2 regions of the Bradyrhizobium sp. HKCCYLRH3099 genome follow, and region 1 is predicted to be linked to the other one. Evidence: riboswitches for the same ligand, from Rfam matches in the RefSeq annotation. Region 1 holds a riboswitch; the other holds the start of a gene.

What was found. A riboswitch is a leader RNA that binds a small molecule or an ion and turns the genes downstream of it on or off. The one in region 1 is predicted to bind cobalamin.
Region 2: linked by a shared signal. The riboswitch ahead of ACQR1Y_RS22840 (HupE/UreJ family protein) and the one ahead of ACQR1Y_RS16875 (TonB-dependent receptor) in region 1 are both predicted to bind cobalamin.

Annotation. Positions count from the first base shown of each region.
Region 1 is NZ_JBNPTW010000007.1:220,923-230,174, forward strand. Features, by position in the region: gene ACQR1Y_RS16860 (hypothetical protein) at 1-45, shown strand, start outside; gene ACQR1Y_RS16865 (group II truncated hemoglobin) at 63-485, opposite strand; gene ACQR1Y_RS16870 (response regulator) at 641-1,054, opposite strand; cobalamin riboswitch at 1,297-1,487, shown strand; gene ACQR1Y_RS16875 (TonB-dependent receptor) at 1,592-3,862, shown strand; gene ACQR1Y_RS16880 (hypothetical protein) at 3,904-4,284, opposite strand; gene ACQR1Y_RS16885 (acyltransferase family protein) at 4,645-6,651, shown strand; gene ACQR1Y_RS16890 (helix-turn-helix domain-containing protein) at 6,665-8,131, opposite strand; gene ACQR1Y_RS16895 (isocitrate lyase) at 8,278-9,252, shown strand, end outside.
Region 2 is NZ_JBNPTW010000013.1:48,864-58,115, forward strand. Features, by position in the region: gene cobG (precorrin-3B synthase) at 1-874, opposite strand, end outside; gene cobN (cobaltochelatase subunit CobN) at 871-4,281, opposite strand; gene cobW (cobalamin biosynthesis protein CobW) at 4,291-5,328, opposite strand; gene ACQR1Y_RS22835 (DUF1636 domain-containing protein) at 5,349-5,744, opposite strand; gene ACQR1Y_RS22840 (HupE/UreJ family protein) at 5,748-6,380, opposite strand; cobalamin riboswitch at 6,503-6,697, opposite strand; gene cobU (bifunctional adenosylcobinamide kinase/adenosylcobinamide-phosphate guanylyltransferase) at 6,732-7,268, shown strand; gene cobO (cob(I)yrinic acid a,c-diamide adenosyltransferase) at 7,297-7,905, shown strand; gene ACQR1Y_RS22855 (cobyric acid synthase) at 7,909-9,252, shown strand, end outside.

The DNA of each region.
Region 1 (9,252 bases):
CGGGCCGAACGCTTGGCCCGCGAGGCTGCCAGCAAGCAGGGCTGATCCAAATCGTAGCCGACTCAGTTCGGCTTGCGGCTCTTGAAGGCGTTAGCCATCCGCAGGAATGCCTGATCCAGCAACGCGTACATGTCGCCCGTGATGTCGCAATCGAACATCGCGCGGCGCATGCACGTCATCCACTCGTCACGTTCAGCGTCACCAATCGGATAGGGGCGGTGGGCTGACATGATGCAGCGATGCTCTGGCCGCTCGAAATAAAGCGCAGGGCCTCCGAGCCAGCCGCTCAAGAACTCAAACAGCAACTGCTTGATGGGCGCGAGATCCTTGTCGTGCATGGCACGGATCCGGCTCGCTCCAGGCTCTTCATCCATGATCGTGTAGAAGCGTTCGGCCAGACGCCGCACGCCGGCTTCGCCGCCGACCAGTTCATAGGGCGTCGCTTCGGCCACGACTGCTTCGCTGCTGGGATTTGCTGCCGTCATTTTCCCTCGTTCCGCTTCCCAGTGCAGCCAACAAGCGGCGAGGGTATGGCGCCTTGATCTGCGTCAAGCGAAAATGCGGGGAGCACACGGCTCTTGCAGATGCGGTGGAGCGAGCGGGGATGGGCGGCGCGGGACTTGGCGCGCCGATCTCGACGTCAGCGGATGTTGGCTTTGACCAGCCGTTGCCGGTCGGTGTCCGCCGCAATCTGGCGCAAGGTCTGCCGCAACAAGGCCAGGTCGACCGGCTTGGAGAAGGGCGGATAGACGTTGAGACCAAGGATCTTGCCAGCGCGCACGGTGACGTCGCGGGTCTTGTCGTCGGAGCCGCTGATGATCAGGACCGGCGTGCGCGATTTCATGTCCGACAGCAGTTGCAGGACTTCCGTGCCCGAGCGCTCGCCAAGGTTCAGGTCGAGGGTAATGCACTCGAAGTTGCGCCGGCGCAGCACGTTGATGGCGCCGTCCACCGAATTCACGCCGGTCGTCGCAAAGCCCGCCTGGACAGCGATCTTGCGCAGGATCGACAGGTGAACGTCGGCATCTTCGATCACGAGAAGTTCGTTCAGCATGGTCCCCGCACGGTTCTGTGTCGGCTCTTGATGGGCATCTGGAGTTTAAAAGTCGGTTTCTGAGTTCCACGTAAATTTTCGTTTCCGTAGAATCACGGAAATATTTCGCGGCAATATCGGCTGCCGGCTGGACTTTTCCACCGGCGCGCCTCAGCACGGTGCCGGCCCCGGACCTCGTCCGGATCGCCAAGGACAAGAGGGTATTCTCAGAACTTGTGGCATTGACAGTCGGGTTTGCTCGCACCTACGGTCGTACCGACGGTTCCTTTCGAGGATTAAACGGGAACGCGGTGAGGGGAGACCCGAGGCCGCGGCTGCCCCCGCAACTGTAAGCGGCGAGCCTTCGCCATCAGCCACTGGATCTCGGTCCGGGAAGGCGGCGATCAGGCGCTGACCCGCGAGCCAGGAGACCTGCCGTCAGTCGTGGTCACACGTGAGCACATCGGGCGGGGTGTCCTGATGGAAGCCGTTCTGCCGCCTTCCGGCGGGGGAATTCTTTTGCTCGCGGTGACGTGCCACGTTGTCGCGAGTCCATTGATGACCTCCGCTCTGTCCGTCGCGTCGAAGCGACGCGTTCTCCTTCTGTCGTCCGTTGCCATCCTCTCCCTGTCATGGCCGTCCGCCGGCTGGTCACAGGCTGTCAAACCGGAGCGCATGCTCGATCCTGTCGTGGTCGACCCGCCCACGGCGTCGCGCGTCGGCCGATCCCTTTCGGCCGAGGTGAAGCGCACCGCGGTCCGGCGCGCTCGAGGTCCTGCGCGCCCGCCGACGGAGGTCGCGGCAGCGCCATCCGCCAATCCCGGCTTCGCGGCTCCGACATTGAACCTGACGGAGGCGACATCCACCGGAAGCCGCCTCGGCCTGACGCGTCTGCAGACGCCGGCGAGCGTCGACGTGATCTCGGCCGAGACGATCGCCGAGCGCGGCCAGCAGAATGTGATCGATGCGGTGACGCAGAACGCCGTCGGCTTCACTGCGAGCCCGGCGCCGGGCAATGGCGGGCTGTCCTTCAACACCCGCGGCTTCACCGGCAACGGCTCGGTGATGACGCTCTATGACGGCACGCGCCTCTATGTCGGCTCGGGCACGCTGACCTTCCCCTTCGACAGTTGGTCGGCCGAGCGTATCGAGGTGCTGCGCGGCCCAGCCTCGGTGATGTACGGCGAAGGCGCGATCGGCGGCGCGGTCAACGTCGTCTCGAAGTTGCCGCTGTGGGTTCAGCGCAACCAGGCGGAGGTTTCGCTCGACAGCAACATGACGCGCCGGATCGCCGTCGACAGCGGCGGACCGGTGAGCAGGGACGTGGCCTATCGCATCACCGCGACCGGCAACCTGTCGGACGGCTGGGTCGACCGTGACCGGACGTCGAACGTCGCGCTGCATGCGGCGGTTCAGGTCAGGCAGAACGAGGACGTCACCTGGACGATCTCGACCGACTATGGTGATCGCAGCCCGTCGCGCTATTTCGGCACGCCGCTGGTCAACGGGCGCATCCTGGAGACGCTGCGCTTCAAGAACTACAATGTCAGCGACAGCAGCATTCGCTATCAGGACAGCTGGAATCAGGTGAAGACGGAGTGGCAGGTCGCCGACGGCATTTCCGTTCGCAACACGCTATATTATCTGAACAGCCAGCGGCACTGGAAGGACGTGGAGAGCTACGCCTACAACGCCGCCACCGGACGCATCGACCGCAGCAGCTACATCGAGATCTTCCACGACCAGCAGCAGGTCGGCGATCGCTTCGATGCGACGTTCCGCGGCCATGTGTTCGGCATGGCCAACGAATTCGTGGCCGGGTTCGATGTCAACAACATCAGCTTTACCCACACCAACAACTCGCCCTATGGCGGCACGTCCTCGGTCGCGCTCTACGACTTCGATCCAGGCGTGTTCGCGAGCCCCAATCGCACCGTGCCGGGATTCGGCAGCACGACCAACCAATATGGCCTGTTTGCCGAGAACCGCCTGTCGGTGACCGACCAGCTATCGCTGATCGGCGGCATCCGTCAGGACGAGCCGACGATCGCGCGCACCGACTACGTCACGCCGGGCAACAGCTACGAGAAATCCTATCATGCCACGAGCTGGCGCGTCGGCGCCGTCTACACGCCGATCAAGGATCTGGCCTTCTATGGCCAGTACGCCGTGGCGGTCGATCCGGTCGGAAATCTGATCACGATGTCGGCGGCCAACCGCAATTTCGCGCTGTCGAGCGGCAAGCAGGTCGAGGTCGGCGTCAAGCAGTCGTTCTGGGGCGGGCGGGGGGAGTGGACCTTGGCGGCCTATGAGATCGTGAAGAACAATCTGTTGGCGCGCGATCCCGCCAATCCCGCCGTCACGGTCCAGGTCGGCCAGCAATCGTCGCGCGGCGTGGAGGCCGCGGTCGGCCTCGCGCTCGACCATGGCTGGCGGGTCGATGCCAGCACCGCGCTGTTGCGCGCCAGATATGACGACTTCGTCCAGTCGGTCGGCGGCGTCGCCGTCAACTATGCCGGCAACGTTCCGGTCAATGTGCCGCAGACGGTCTCCAACATCTGGGCGACCTGGGCGTTTGCGCCGAACTGGTCGGCCAATGCCGGCGTCCAGGTCGTGGGCAGGACCTTCGCCGACAATGCCAACACGCTGGCGCGGCCGGCCTACGGCGTCGTCAATGCCGGCGTGCAATGGAAGCCGGATGCGAACACCACGGTGTCGTTCCGCGTCTTCAATCTGTTCGACGCGATCTATGCGACGTCGGGCGGCACGACACAGTGGCTGCTCGGCCCGCCGCGCACGGCGCAGCTCGCGGTCAACGTCAAGTTCTGACCATGCGCCGCCGGATCGACATCGTCTCGGTCCCGCGGCCGTCAGAGCCGATGGCGGCTCGCCATCGATCCGGAGGGGCTCTGCAGGCCGTTGAGGGCGACCGGCTGCATCCCCGACGGGCGCGACTGGCGCCAGTGATAGACGTGCCGCACGATCCCGGCGACCAGCAGCGGCAGGATGGCGGCGACCGCCATCAGCGGCGACAGCGGCTTCGGTGAAATCATTTCCAGCGCCATCTCCGACACCATCCAAAGCGTGGCGATCACCAGGGCGCAATCGAGCGGAGGGATGCGCAGCCAGTACAGAAACCCGACGATGACCACCGCAGGCGCGATCGCCGGGCCGATCATGTAGAAGGTCAGCTCGGGCGGCGTCAGCGCGTCAAGAAGCATGGATGCCAGCAGCCAGAGGCTGAAGAACATCACCGCGCCGTCGACGTATCTCATGGAACACCTCCGCCGCGACATTTTGGCGCAATCTTTGTCCGGTTTGTGGCCCCTGCGCAAGGGTGGGCTGCCCTGACGGGGAATTTGTTCCCTTGGCACTGTCGCCGAGCCGCCGGGGACGGGGCGCTCGCCCGCCGACACGGAGAGCGCTCGCGCAGCTGCATCACGGCCGCGGTCCGGCCCTTGTCCTGTCTCCCATGGGCCACATTGCACATTACAATACATTGCTAACGGTATCTAATGATTGCTGTCTGCGTCTGAGCGTGTCACATCCCGTAAATCTACGGGAATTGCGGAGCTGGCGACCCGGCCGGCGAACAAGGAACGGCCGGGGGCATGGACCTGCGATTCCGAGCGGACATCGATTACCTCCGGGCCGTCGCCGTTCTCCTGGTGATCGGATTCCACTACGGCATCCCCGGCTTCCAGGGCGGTTTCGTCGGCGTCGACATCTTCTTCGTCATCTCCGGCTACCTGATCACCCGGCTGATCTGGGCGGGGATCCATCGCGGCGATTTCTCGTTCTGGACGTTCTACGACCGCCGCGCCCGCCGCCTGCTGCCCGCGCTCTACGTGATGGTGCTGGGCACCGGGATCGGGGCCTGGTTCCTGGCGCCGCCGGACGACTACCGCATGTTCTTCGGCAGCGCGGTCTCGACGTTGCTGTTCTCCTCGAACATCTTCTTCTGGTTCCAGGCCAACTATTTCGATCTGCCGTCGGTCGGCAAGGTGCTGATCCACACCTGGTCGCTGTCGGTCGAAGAGCAGTTCTACTTCCTTTTCCCGCTGCTCACCGTCGTCTGGAGCAGACGCTTTCGCGATCCGTCCTCGCGGGTCTCGCTCGGCCTGCTGCTCGCCGGCACCGTGGCGCTGTGCATCGCCAACGAGCTCCTGATCAGGAATTCCGCCTCGGCAGCGTTCTACCTGTCGGCGCTGCGCGGCTGGGAATTCCTGATCGGGGGGCTGGCCTATCTGCTCGATCGCTTTGCGCCGGCCGACATCCGCGCGCGTTGGACGATGGCGTTGAGCGGGGTGCTGCTGATGCTGGTGCCAGCCGTGACGTTCACGGAAGCCACCAAATTCCCCGGGCTGCATGCGCTGCCGCCGTGTCTCGGGGCCGCGCTCTTCATGATCGCCTTCAGCCGCGACGAGGGGCAGCCGATCTGGCTGCCATTCCGGCGCACCGGGCTCTTCCTCGGCAAGATCTCCTATTCGCTCTATCTCTGGCATTGGCCGGTGTTCGTGCTGGGCACGGCAGCAATGCCGATCACCTGGGCGGGGCCGGTCGCGACCTCGGCGATGCTCGCAGGCTCGTTCCTTCTTGCCTATGCCTCCTATCGCCTCGTCGAGCAGCCGGTGCGCACCCGGCCGGTGTGGCACGGAGTAAGGATGTCGGGCCTGATCGCGACAGCCGCGACGCTGCTGCTGGCGATCGGGATCGTCGGTGTGCTGCAGAACGGCTTTCCCGCGCGCTTTCCGCAGGCGGCGCAGCGCATGCTGCGTTTCAACGTCGGCGTCATGGCGCCGTTCTATGGCGAATCCACCTGCTTCCTGCAGCCGCATCATCCGTTCGCGAGCTATCGCCGCGACGTGTGCCTGACGCCTGTCGGCGATCGGCCGAACGTCCTGCTGTTCGGCGACAGCACCGCCGCGCACTATGCCTGGGCCCTGCGCAAGCATCTCGGGTCGAAGGTCAATCTGCTGCAACTGACGTCCGGAGCCTGCGCGCCATTCGTCGATCTGCACCAGCGCCAATCCAAGAATTGCGACGAGGTCAACGCGACATTGCGCGACGTGCTGCGCGAAGGCCGCATCGCCGCGGTCATCCTGTCCGGCAGCTGGCGCTCGTATCTCGAACTCTACGCGGTTCGGCCCGAGCGGGATGGCGCGGGGCGAAGCCGCAAATTCGACGGATATCTGACCGCGACCTTGTCGGCCGCCGAAGCCGCGCGCGTCCCGGTGCTGCTGCTGGGGCAATCGCTCGAGTTTGCCCTGCCGCTGGCCGCCAATCTGGTGCGCTATGAGATGACCCATCTTCCCACGAAGGGAACGCTGGAGGTCAGGCCCGATAGTTTCGCCGCCGATGCGCATCTGAAGCAGCTTGCCGCCCAGCAGCGCAATGTCAGCTTCATCTCGGTTCTCGACTCCGTGTGCGGCGACCGGCCGTGCCCGCTGAAGGTCGATGACGAAACGACCATCGTGTGGGACACGCTGCATCTGACGCCGGAGGGCTCGCTCTACGTGATGCAGCGGCTGGCGCCGGCACTGGATGCCTTTCTCGACAGGCTTCAGCCGACGCCCCAGCGCGTCAGCGGCAACCCGCCGGCGTCGCTGGATCGCTGAGGCCCCGGTCATCTCAATCCGCCGAGAAGCCGAACGGCACTGACGAGGTCCGGAAATCGTCCGGCAGGATCTCGCGGCCGATCGGCGGCGCCGACCGCGCGGCGCATTTCGGCCGGTGACAGACCCGGCAGGCGGTGCCGATCGGGGTGGGCGCGCTGGCGTCGGGGCCATGGCCGTCCCGCGTGTAGATCAACTGCCCGGCATGTTCGGCCGCGCAGCCCACCGCGATGGCGCGCTCGACGCGGACCGCGCCATAGGAGCCGCCGCCGGCGGTCACGGTGCGCGCGATCGAGAAGAAGCGGCGGCCGTCGGGCAGTTCCAGCCATTGCGTCACGATCTGGCGCGGCGTCTTGAAGATGCCGTGCACCGACCACAGCGGGCAGGCGCCGCCGTGGCGCGCGAACGGAAAGCCGGCGCCGTCGAGCAGCTTTGAGACATTGCCGGCGGGATCGATGCGGATCAGGAAGAACGGAATCTTCTCGGCGCCCGGTTTCTGCAAGGTCGTGACGCGATGCGCTGTTTGTTCGAAGCTGGTGCCGAACTGCCGCGCCAGGGCTTCAAAATCGTAGGCCCTGCTGTCCACGGCCTTGGCGAAGATCGAGTAGGGCATGATGATCGCCGCCGCGGCGTAGGCCGCGAGCGCGCGGCGCGCCAGGAGCTCGGCCGTCTTGCTGGCGAACTTGCCGTCCTCCAGTGCTGCACCAATCTCGTTGTCCAGCTCGAGATAAGCGAGTTGCCGCGCCAGTTCGAACTTCAGGCTCGCGCTGTCGAGCGAATCCTCGATCAGCAACTGCCGCCGGTGCAGGTCGAGCCGCCGGAGCGAGCCGAGCATGACGTTCGGCGGCATGTAGCGGACTTGCAGTTTGTGCTTCTCGCGAAAGCGCTCGATGAAGCCCGCGGGGCTCGCCGAGACCTGCGGGGATCCGGTGGCCGAGCCCTGAAAGACCGCCTGCGCCAGCCGCTCGGCGGCGTCGTCGAGCCCCGCGAAATAATTGCGGCGGGCGGCGAGGAAGCGCCGGACATCGGCGACGGGATCGTTGGCGTCAAAGCCTTCCGGCAGCGGCCCGCCGCCGGAGACCGCAGGCGCCCGCTCGGCCAGCGCCAGTTGCTCCTCGCGATAGGCGGTGTAGAGCCGCAGGAAGGCTTCGGCCATGCCGGGATAGCTGACGGCGAGGTCGGAGATTTCCAGCGCGGGGATGTCGATGTCCGAGAACATCGGGTCCTTCAGCACCGATTGCATCCGCGCCGTATGGTCTGCGCCGCCGTCGCCGGCCAAATCGGCCAGGTCGATCTTGTAGGTCCGGGCCAGCCGCAGCAGCATGTCGGCCGTGACCGGCCTCTGATTGCGCTCCAGGAGTGCCACGTAAGGCGCTGATATTTCGAGGTCCGCGGCCATGTCGGCCTGGGTCAGGCCGAGCTCGCGCCGGAGCCGGCGCAGGCGCGGGCCCATGAAGATCGAGCGCGCCGTGGCGGTACTCATGGCCGGTCATCTCCCCTCTGTAAGCTCCTTACAGCTATACACGAGATATTTGTAAAGTGTGACAAGTTTTCCGCGCAATGTCTGGTCCGCTGTCGCAGCGCGCTTACAACAGGTCCCAGGTTGTCCTTAACCAAGGGATCACGGACATGAACTTCCAACCGCGTGGACTGAACGACCAAGCTCTCCAAGGCTCCTCGTCCTACCAGGCCGAGGTCGAGGCGGCGCGTGCGCTGCTCGAGGCCAACCCGACCTGGAATGGTGTCACCGCCGAGGCCGTGGCGCGCATGCGCCTGCAGAACCGCTTCAGGACCGGTCTCGACGTCGCCCGCTACACCGCGTCCGTGATGCGCGCAGACATGGCCGCCTACGACAAGGACAGCACCAAGTACACGCAGTCGCTGGGCTGCTGGCACGGCTTCATCGCGCAGCAGAAGCTGATCTCGATCAAGAAGCATTTCGGCAAGACGGACCGCCGCTACCTCTATCTCTCCGGCTGGATGATCGCGGCGCTGCGCTCCGAGTTCGGTCCACTGCCGGACCAGTCGATGCACGAGAAGACCTCGGTCCCCGCGCTGATCGAGGAGCTCTACACCTTCCTGCGCCAGGCCGACTCGCGCGAGCTCAACGATCTCTTCCGCACGCTGGACGCGGCCCGCAAGGCCGGCGACAAGGCGAAGGAGACCGAGATCATCGCCAAGATCGACGGCTTCCAGACCCACGTCGTGCCGGTCATCGCCGACATCGACGCCGGCTTCGGCAATGCCGAGGCGACCTATCTGCTCGCCAAGAAGATGATCGAGGCGGGCGCCTGCGCGCTGCAGATCGAGAACCAGGTCTCCGACGAGAAGCAGTGCGGCCATCAGGACGGCAAGGTCACCGTGCCGCATGACGTCTTCCTGGCCAAGATCCGCGCCTGCCGCCACGCCTTCCTGGAGCTCGGCGTCGAGGACGGCATCGTCGTCACCCGCACCGACTCGCTCGGCGCTGGTCTCACGCAGCAGATCGCGTTCTCGAGCCAGCCGGGCGATCTCGGCGACCAGTACAACAGCTTCCTCGACTGCGAGGAAGTGACGCCCGAGACCGCGCGCAGCGGCGACGTCATCATCAACCAGAACGGCAAG
Region 2 (9,252 bases), on a different contig from region 1:
TGCGCCACGGCGACAGTCGGACCTCACCGACAGCATGGGCGGAGAGGATCTCTGCAAGATGCGCAAGCGTGTCGCTGTCGAGACGGCCGAACGGCACACCTATTCCCGTGGCGCTGAGCTCATCCGTCAACGCAATCAGCCCGCAGCGCTGCGATGGCGACGGCGACTCCGGGGGGACAGTGCCGGAGATATCGAGGCCGAGTTCGGCGCTGATGGACGCGACCGCGGCACGCGGCAGCGTGGCGGCGCGACGCGTGGGGCCGAGTTGCAGCACCAGGCGCGCGAGATGCACGGCCTTGGCTGCGGCGCCAGCCATCACGGTCGTGCCGAGCCATGTCACGCCGTCGGCGGCGGCAAGTCCGATCGCGATACGATTACTGCCCGCAGGGCCACAGGCGACGAGACGCACGTCCGCGGCGAGACCGGACAGCGGCAGTCTGCCGCCGCCGTCGAGCGCAAAGCTGAACTTGGCCGGCAGCGCCTGCAGTTCCGGCTCCGTGGCCAGCAGAGTCTCCAGCTCGGCCGCAATCGGGCGCATGTCAGCAACCTCCGCCGGGTCCCGTCCCGCAAGCGGACTAACGACGATGTTGCGGATCGCCTCCAGCTCGGCGCTGTCGTCGAGCAGTTGGAGCGAGGCCATGACGTCCCACAACGGCGCCAAGGTTTGCGGCGAGACGCCTCGGATCTGCAGATTGGCGCGGCGGGTCAGGTCGATCTGGCCATTGCCGAAGCGCCTGGAGGCATCGGCCAGCGCATGCAGCGCCGCGACCGGCAGCGCGCCGCCATGCGGCCGGACGCGGACGATGAGGCCGTCGCCGCTCGGCATCGGCCGACGCGCGCCCGGACACCAGCCCTTGATCTCGGCGGCGGTCACGAGACACTCTCCCTCTGGGTCAGACGCTCGCGGGCCGACGCGAGTTCGTCAGCGACAGCGTTGCGGCGCGGCACCCAGCGCTGCCGGCGCAGCAGATCCTCGAAGCGCGACACGATCGACGCGACCGCTGCCGGGTTGCGCGCGATCATCGCGTCCAACACTGCCTCGTCGCGCAGGAGCGCCCCATGCGCCAGATCAAACAGGTGCTCGGGAACGGTGTCCGAGGTCGCCGCGAAGGCATAGAGCGCGTCGACTCCTTGCGCAATCTCGGCGACACCGCGGTAGCCGTGGCCGAGCATGCCCGAGATCCAGCGCGGATTGGTGAGGCGGCCGCGCACGACGCGGGCGATCTCCTCGCTGAAGGTGCGCGCCTTCGGCGCCTCGGGCCGGCTGGTGTCGAGATGCAGCAGCGCCGGCGTGGCGCCGAGCGCGGCGGCCGCCGCGGCGAAGCCGCCGGCGAAGTCGGCGACCTCCTCGCCATCGAGCAGGTCGCGCTCGCGATCGTCCTGCGGATGCACCAGCGCATCGGCGCCGCGGACCCGGGCCCGAAACGTCTCGGCGGCCGACAGGCCGTCATGCGCGCCGCCGAAGCTGAAGCCGGTGGCGTCGAGATAAGCCTCGCCGAGCTCAGCCCGGGTCTCCCAGGCCATGCCGAGCGCGAGATCGGCGGCCACGGCGCCGTAGCTGCCGGGCGCGCCGCCGAACACGCGTGCGAGGCTTTCGCCGCGCCGCCGCGCCGCCGCCAGCGGATTATCGGCATCGTCCTCGTCGAGCGCCGCGACCTTCTGCACGGCGAGATCGAACAGCGCGATCTGCGCTTCGAACAGGTCGCGAAACAGCCCGGAGATCCGCAGCGTCGCATCGATGCGCGGACGATCGAGCATCGCGAGTGGCAGCACGTCGACGCCGGTGACGCGGTTGGAATTGAGATCCCAGCGCGGACGCACGCCGAGATAGGCCATCGCCTGGGCGAGATCGTCGCCGCCGGTGCGCAGCGAGGCGGACGCCCAGAGATCGAGCATCAGCGCGCGCGGATAGTCGCCATGGTCCTGAAGATAGCGCCGGATCACCTCGTCGGCGGCGCGCGCGCCGACCAGCGCGGCCGTGCGCGTCGGGATCGCGCGCGGATCGACCGCAGTGAGATTGCGCCCCGTCGGCAGCACGTCGAGCCGGCCGCGGCTGGGCGCGCCGGCCGGACCTGCCGCCACACGGCGGCCGTCGAGGGCCGCGACCAGCGCGCTCTGCTCCGATGCCGCGCTGGCGGCGATGCGGCCGCCGATCTCGACCCGGTCGATCGTGCTGCCCGCGGCGGTGATCGCATCGCTGAGCAAAGCACTCGCCGCGGCATCGGGCGCCTGCCCGAACACGTGCAGGCGATCGCGCACTGTCAGCTCCTTGATGTCACAGAGCTGCGCGTCGAGCTGCGCGATCGCCTCGCGCCCGTTCATAGTACGGTCCAGTCCGCAATCGGCGGCCAGGCCGCTCTGCCAGGCGCGCGCGACGATCTCGTCTTCCAAAAGCTTCAGGCGGCGTTTGTCGAGCCCGTCGGCCTCGGCATATTCCTCGACCAGCCCCTCCAGCTCGAGCAGCGGACCATGCAGGCCGGCCTGCGACAGCGGCGGCGTCAGATGCCCGAGCGTCAGCGCCGACAGCCGCCGCTTGGCCTGCATCGCCTCGCCGGGGTTGTTGACGATGAAGGGGTAGATCACGGGCAGCGGACCCAGCACGGCCTCGGGCCAGCACGCGTTCGACAGCGCCAGCGCCTTGCCGGGCAGCCATTCCAACGTGCCGTGGGCGCCGAGATGGATCAGCGCGTCGATGCGCTCGGCATCGCGCAGATGCGCGTAGAGCGCGACAAAAGCGTGCCGCGGCGGCACGCTGGTGTCGTGATAGCCAACCTTGCGATCGCCGCGGCTGCCGCGATCCGGTTGCAGCAGGATCGTGAGCCTTCCTGCGCGCAGCACGGGAAAGCGAAAGGCGCCGTCGCGGAAGGCCGGATCGGCATCGATCCCGCCCCAACTCTCGTGCAGTCCGCGCTGCAGATCGTCCGGCAGCCGGCCGAGCGCCCGCTGGTAGTCGGCGAGCAGCACGATCAGCTCATCCGCCTCGTCGCGCAGCAGTGCTTCCACCTGCTGCGCCGAGGGAGCATTGCCGCCGAGATCATATCTGGCTTCTGCCAGGTGCCTTGCGATGGCGGCGGCGCTCGCGGGCGTGTCAAGACCGACGGCGTAGCCGCGCCGGCCACCGCGCGCCGGATAGTCCGACAGGACCAATGCAATCCGGCGCTCGCCTGCCGGTGTCGCTCGCAGCCGCGCCCAATTCGCAGCGAGCCGCGCGACATAGGCGATGCGATCGGGCTGCGGCACGTAGCGCACCGCGCCGAACTGCAGCCGCTCGTCCACCGCGGCCTCGCCCTTGAACGCGATCGGGCGGGCCAGCAGCCGGCCGTCCAGCTCCGGCAGCACGACGTTCATGGCGAGGTCGGTCGGCGACAGCCCGCGCGACGACGACGTCCATGCCTCCTCGGTGCTCTGCGCCTGGATGACCTGAAGCACCGGCGCGTCGGCCATATCCAGCACGGTCGAGCCATCGTCGCGCAACGCCGAGAACGCGGTGGCATTCAGCACCACGGCGGGACGGCGCGCCGCGACCAATCGCTCGACCGTGTCGCGGATGCTCGGGTCCTTCAGGCTCGTCACCGCGACGGCCAAGGCAGCGAGCCCGTCGCGCTCGACTGCCTGCATCAGCGCGGCGATTGCAGCGGTATCCGCGGCGAGCAGACTCGCACGATAGAACACGATCAGCGCGGCTGCTCGGGAATCATCCTGGCGGCAGAGATCGTCAACCGCGACGGCGCCGCGCTCCGGTACGAAGCCGACGATCGATCCGATGGCGACCGGCTCCGCGAATGCTCCGTCGCCTCCGAGCAGCACCGCGAGATAGCGCAGCGCCTCGCGCGTGTTGCCGACGCCGCCCTCGTGGAGATAGCCATACAGCCGCGAGGTCGTCTCCTGCGGCAGGGTCGAGAGCGCATCAAGACGGTCGTCGGCGCGATCGTCGCCCGGCAACGCCGCGAACAGAATGTGACGGCTAAGGCAGACCGCGGCGATCCGCTCCATTCCATAGCGCCAGTAGTCGAGTCCACCGAGGCAACGCACGACGACGGCGCGCGCGCCGGTGATCACACGCTCGATATAGAAATCGACCGACATCGGGTGCTTCAGCCGCTTCAGGCTGGCGAGGCGCAGGCTTGGCAGTTCGTCCGCATGCGCCGTCCACGCTGCTGCGAGCGCCGACAGGTCGCTGTCGGAGAACGACAGCACGACGATCTCGGCCGGCGACTGCGCGAGATCGACGGCCTGTTCGAGGTCGTCGAGATCAGCGCCTGTGGTCGCCAGGAGATGCATGTCCCCCGCCTAGCCCGCGATCAGGCTCTTGATGGCAGCCGCGTCGAGACCGCGCTCGCCGATGACCACGAGCCGTCCCTGCCGCGCCTCGCCCGCACGCCACGGGCGCTCGAACTGATGCTGGATGCGGTTGCCGACAGCCTGCACCAGGAGGCGCAGCGGCTTGCCGGCGACTTCGACGAAGCCTTTCACGCGCAGCACGTCATGCGCATCGACGGCGGCCGCAATGCGATCGACGAGCACATCCGGTGAGGCCTGCGCGGGCACGTCGAGAACGAAGCTCTCGAAGTCCTCATGATCGTGCTCGGCCTCGTTGTCATGATGCGACGGCCGCGCCGCGAGATCGGCTTCCGCCGCCGCGCCAAGCCCGAGCAGAATGGAGGCCGACAGCCTGCCATGCTCGGTCGCGATCACCTTGACGGAGCGCTGGACCGTGGCAGCGATCTCGGAGGCGACGCTCTTGCGTTCCTCATCGTTCATCAGGTCGCTCTTGTTCATCACGACGAGATCGGCGCAGAGCAGCTGATCCTCGTAGACCTCCTCGAGCGGGTTGTCGTGGTCGAGCGAATCGTCGGCCGCGCGTTGGGCGGCCAGGGCCTCCGGATCGTCGGCGAAACGGCCGGCCATCACGGCGGGGCCATCGACCACAGCGACGACGCCGTCGACGGTGACGCGGGTCGCGATCTCAGGCCAGTTGAAGGCCTGCACCAGCGGCTTCGGCAGCGCCAGGCCGGAGGTCTCGATCACGATATGCTCCGGCGGCTCCTTCTGGTCGAGCAGGCTCTTCAGCGCCGGCACGAAATCATCGGCCACGGTGCAGCACAGGCAGCCGTTGGAGAGCTCGACGATGCGGTCTTCCGGACAGTCCGGCACGCCGCAGCCCTTCAGAATGTCGCCGTCGATGCCGACATCGCCGAACTCGTTGACGATGATCGCGAGCCGCCGGCCGTTGGCGGTCTCGATCAGGTTGCGCACCAGCGTGGTCTTGCCGGCTCCCAGGAAGCCGGTGACGATGGTGCAAGGCGTCTTCGCGAACGACTTGGTCATGAGGATCGGATCTCTCGTGTTCAGGACATCGCCGGCAGCGCGGGCACGCGCGCGACGGTGTTCTTGCGGATGTATTCGGGACGCTCGCGCCAGGCCGGCAGACCCGCCTCGTGGCGCTGATGCAGTTGCGCGAATGTCAAAACATCCCGCGCATGAACGTCCGGATCGAGCGCGCCGAGCACATAGGTCCATTTGCCCGGCGCCGTCACGGCCACCGTACAGGCCCGATTGCAGTTCGACAGGCATTCGACGCCGACCACCGTGACACCGTCCCGCTGTTCGGGCGGCACGGCTTCGATCGCGGCGAGCAGGCGTGCTCCCGCGCGCGGCTGCTCAGGCGGCGTGACGTCAGCCGCCTGCGTGCGGCAGGTGATGCAGACGAACAGCGTCGTCTGCCCAGTCTCTGAAGCGGTCATCAATCAGCCGATCACGCCCGCGGCGGTCGCCGCGGCGATACCGCCCACCAGCACGATGGCCGCGCCGGCCACGCGCAGCGCCATCGGTGCAAGTGTATCAGCCTTCGCCGACAGCAGCCGGGTGGCGACAAACGCGCCGGCTGCGATCAAGGTCTGGATCACGAGCAGGCCGGCGAAATAGGCGCCGAGCGGCGTATTCTCGGCACCGACGATCGACTCGCCCAGCGCATAGCCATGCACGAGGCCGGTCAGCGCGAACAGGGCCGCGACGGGTAGCACGCCGAACCGGCCGCGCATCACCACGACTAGGCCGACCACGGCGGTCGAGAGACCGACCAGCAGCTCGGCAGCGGGAATGTTGGCCTTGGCCAGATGCAGCCCGACGCCCGCGATCATCGCCGTGGTGAAGGCGAGCACCGGCGCGAAACCGCGGCCGAGCAGCGCCGCGACGATGCCGGCACCGATGATGGCGGCAAAATGATCGAGCCCGATCACGGGATGGCCGAGGCCGGAGAGCAGGCCCTGCGCAAAGGTCTGCGGCAGCTTGCCGTCCATCATGTGATGCGCAAACGCGGGCTGGGCCGCGAGCAGGACGAAGCTCGCGACGGCAAAAGTGGTGCTACGGGTGAATCTCATGGCCGTCTCCGTCGCTTGCCGGCTCCCCCAGAGGACCGGACGATGCGCTGCATCCGACGGCATCCCGCCGAATCCTCGGCAGGATCAAAACCAGCATCGCGACGCCCCGCGCGACGGGTCGGCCAACAGCAATGTCGACGGCAGGTCTCCTGGCTCTCGGGTCGCTGCGTGAAACCACCTTCCCGGTTTCCCAGTGGTGTCTTGGCCTCACACTCGCCGATTACAGTTGCGGGGGCAGCCGCGGCCTGGGGTCCGAAGGACCCGCACCGTGTTCCCTAAATCTCTCCTTTCGGAGAACCGTCATCTGTTAGATACGGGGCGGGCCAAAGCCCGTCAATCGGAATCGTCCCCATGCCCCCTGCCCCGCCGTTCCCCGCCCTGCCGCGCCTCACTTTGGTGCTCGGCGGCGCGCGCTCGGGCAAGAGCCGGTACGCCGAGGCGCTGATCACCGCGAATCCGCCACCCTGGATCTATGTTGCGACCGCGCAGGCGTTCGACGACGAGATGACCGAGCGCATTGCACAACACAAGGCACGGCGCGCCGAGGGATGGCAGACGCTGGAGACCACGCATGATCTCGCCGGCCTCGTCCGCGCGCACACAGATGCGTCCGCTCCGATCCTGATCGATTGTCTCACGCTCTGGCTCAGCAATGTGATGCTCGCCGACATGGACGTGCCCGCCGCATCCGCCGACCTCGTCGAGGCGCTCTCAGTCGCGCACGGTCCGATCATCGCCGTCTCCAATGAAGTCGGGCTCGGCATCGTGCCGGACAATGCGCTGGCCCGCGCGTTTCGCGACGCGCAGGGACGGCTCAACCAGGATGTCGCGGCGATGGCTGACCGCGTGATCCTGATGGCGGCCGGCCTGCCGCTGACGTTGAAATAAGAACTTGGAAATAAGGAAGAACTTGCCGATGACTGAGAACGCCGACGATGCGCGCCACAAGGCCAAGATGGAAAATCGCAAGGCGATCCAGGATGCCGAGGTCGCCTCGAAGACCATGGAGAAAGGCCTGCTGATCGTCCACACCGGCAAGGGCAAGGGCAAGTCGACAGCCGCCTGGGGCCTGATGCTGCGCGCGCTCGGCCGCGGCTTCCGCATCGGCGTCGTGCAATTCGGCAAGGGCGCGTGGGAAACCGGCGAGCGCAAGGCAATCGCGGCGTTCGGCGACCAGGTCTCCTGGCACACGCTCGGCGAAGGCTTCACCTGGGAAACGCAGGACCGCGCGCGCGACGTGGCCGCGGCGGAACGCGCCTGGGCCAAGGCAAAAGAATTGATGGCAGATCCGTCGATCCGGCTCGTGATCCTCGACGAGCTCAACATCGCGCTACGCTATGATCATCTGCCGATCGGCGACGTCGTGGCGACGCTCGCCGCGCGCCGTGCCGATCTGCACGTCGTCGTCACCGGCCGCAACGCCAAGCCGGAGCTGATCGAGGCCGCCGATCTCGTGACTGAAATGAATCTCGTGAAGCATCACTTCTCGGCCGGCGTGAAGGCGCAGGAAGGCATCGAGTTCTAAACGATGGCTGCGCGCGCGATCATGTTCCAGGGCACCGGCTCGGATGTCGGCAAATCGCTGATCGTCGCGGGGCTGGCGCGCGCGCTGACCTTGCGCGGGCTGAAGGTGGCGCCGTTCAAGCCGCAGAACATGTCGAACAATGCCGCCGTCACCGCCGATGGCGGCGAGATCGGCCGCGCCCAGGCGCTGCAGGCGCGCGCCGCGCGGCGGCCGATGACGGTGCACATGAACCCGGTGCTGCTCAAGCCGCAGAGCGAGATCGGCTCGCAGGTCGTGGTGCAGGGCCGCGTCATCGGCAACGCCAAGGCCTCCGCCTATCAGGCAATGAAGCCGCAATTGATGGCGGCGGTGCTCGACAGCTTCCATCACCTCGCGGCGGATGCCGATGTCGTGCTGGTCGAGGGCGCCGGCTCGGCGTCGGAAATCAACCTGCGCGCCGGCGACATCGCCAACATGGGGTTCGCGCAGGCGACGCGAACTCCGGTGGTCGTCATCGGCGACATCGACCGCGGCGGGGTTATCGCAAGCCTCGTCGGCACAAAGGCCGTGCTCGCACCTGACGATGCAGCGCTCGTCGCCGGCTTTCTCGTGAACCGGTTTCGCGGCGATCCGACCTTGTTCGCCGCGGGCATGAACGAGATCGCGACGCGGACGGGATGGGCTTCGCTCGGGCTCATCCCGCACTTTGCCGATGCCCGCCGCCTGCCGGCGGAGGATGCGCTGGGGTTGCCGGGACATGCCGCTACCGGCGGACAGCGCCCCAAGGTCGTCGTGCTCGCCTATCCCCGCATCTCGAATTTCGACGAGTTCGATCCGCTGCGGCTCGAGGACGGGATCGATCTGCAGTTCCTGCGGCCGGGCACGCCGATTCCCGGCGACGCCGCCCTCGTGATCCTGCCGGGATCGAAGGCGACCATCGCCGACCTCGCCGCTCTGCGCGAGACGGGTTGGGACATCGATCTATCAGCGCATTTGCGGCGCGGCGGCCGCCTGCTCGGCATCTGCGGTGGCTACCAGATGCTCGGGCGGACCATCAGTGATCCCGACGGACGCGAAGGCGCGCCCGGATCGATCGCGGGGCTCGGCCTGCTCGATGTCGACACCACCCTGACCGATGACAAGGCATTGCGCGACGTCAGCGGCAGGCTGACGACGGAGCAGATCCCGTTCCGCGGCTACGAGATGCATATCGGCCGCACCGAGGGGCCGGCCGCCCGGCATCCTTTCCTCACCTTCGCCGACGGCCGCAGCGATGGTGCGGTCGCGCGCGGCGGCCAGATCGCCGGCTGCTATGTGCACGGCCTGTTCGCCGATGATGGGTTGCGCGCGCATTGGCTGCGCGGACTC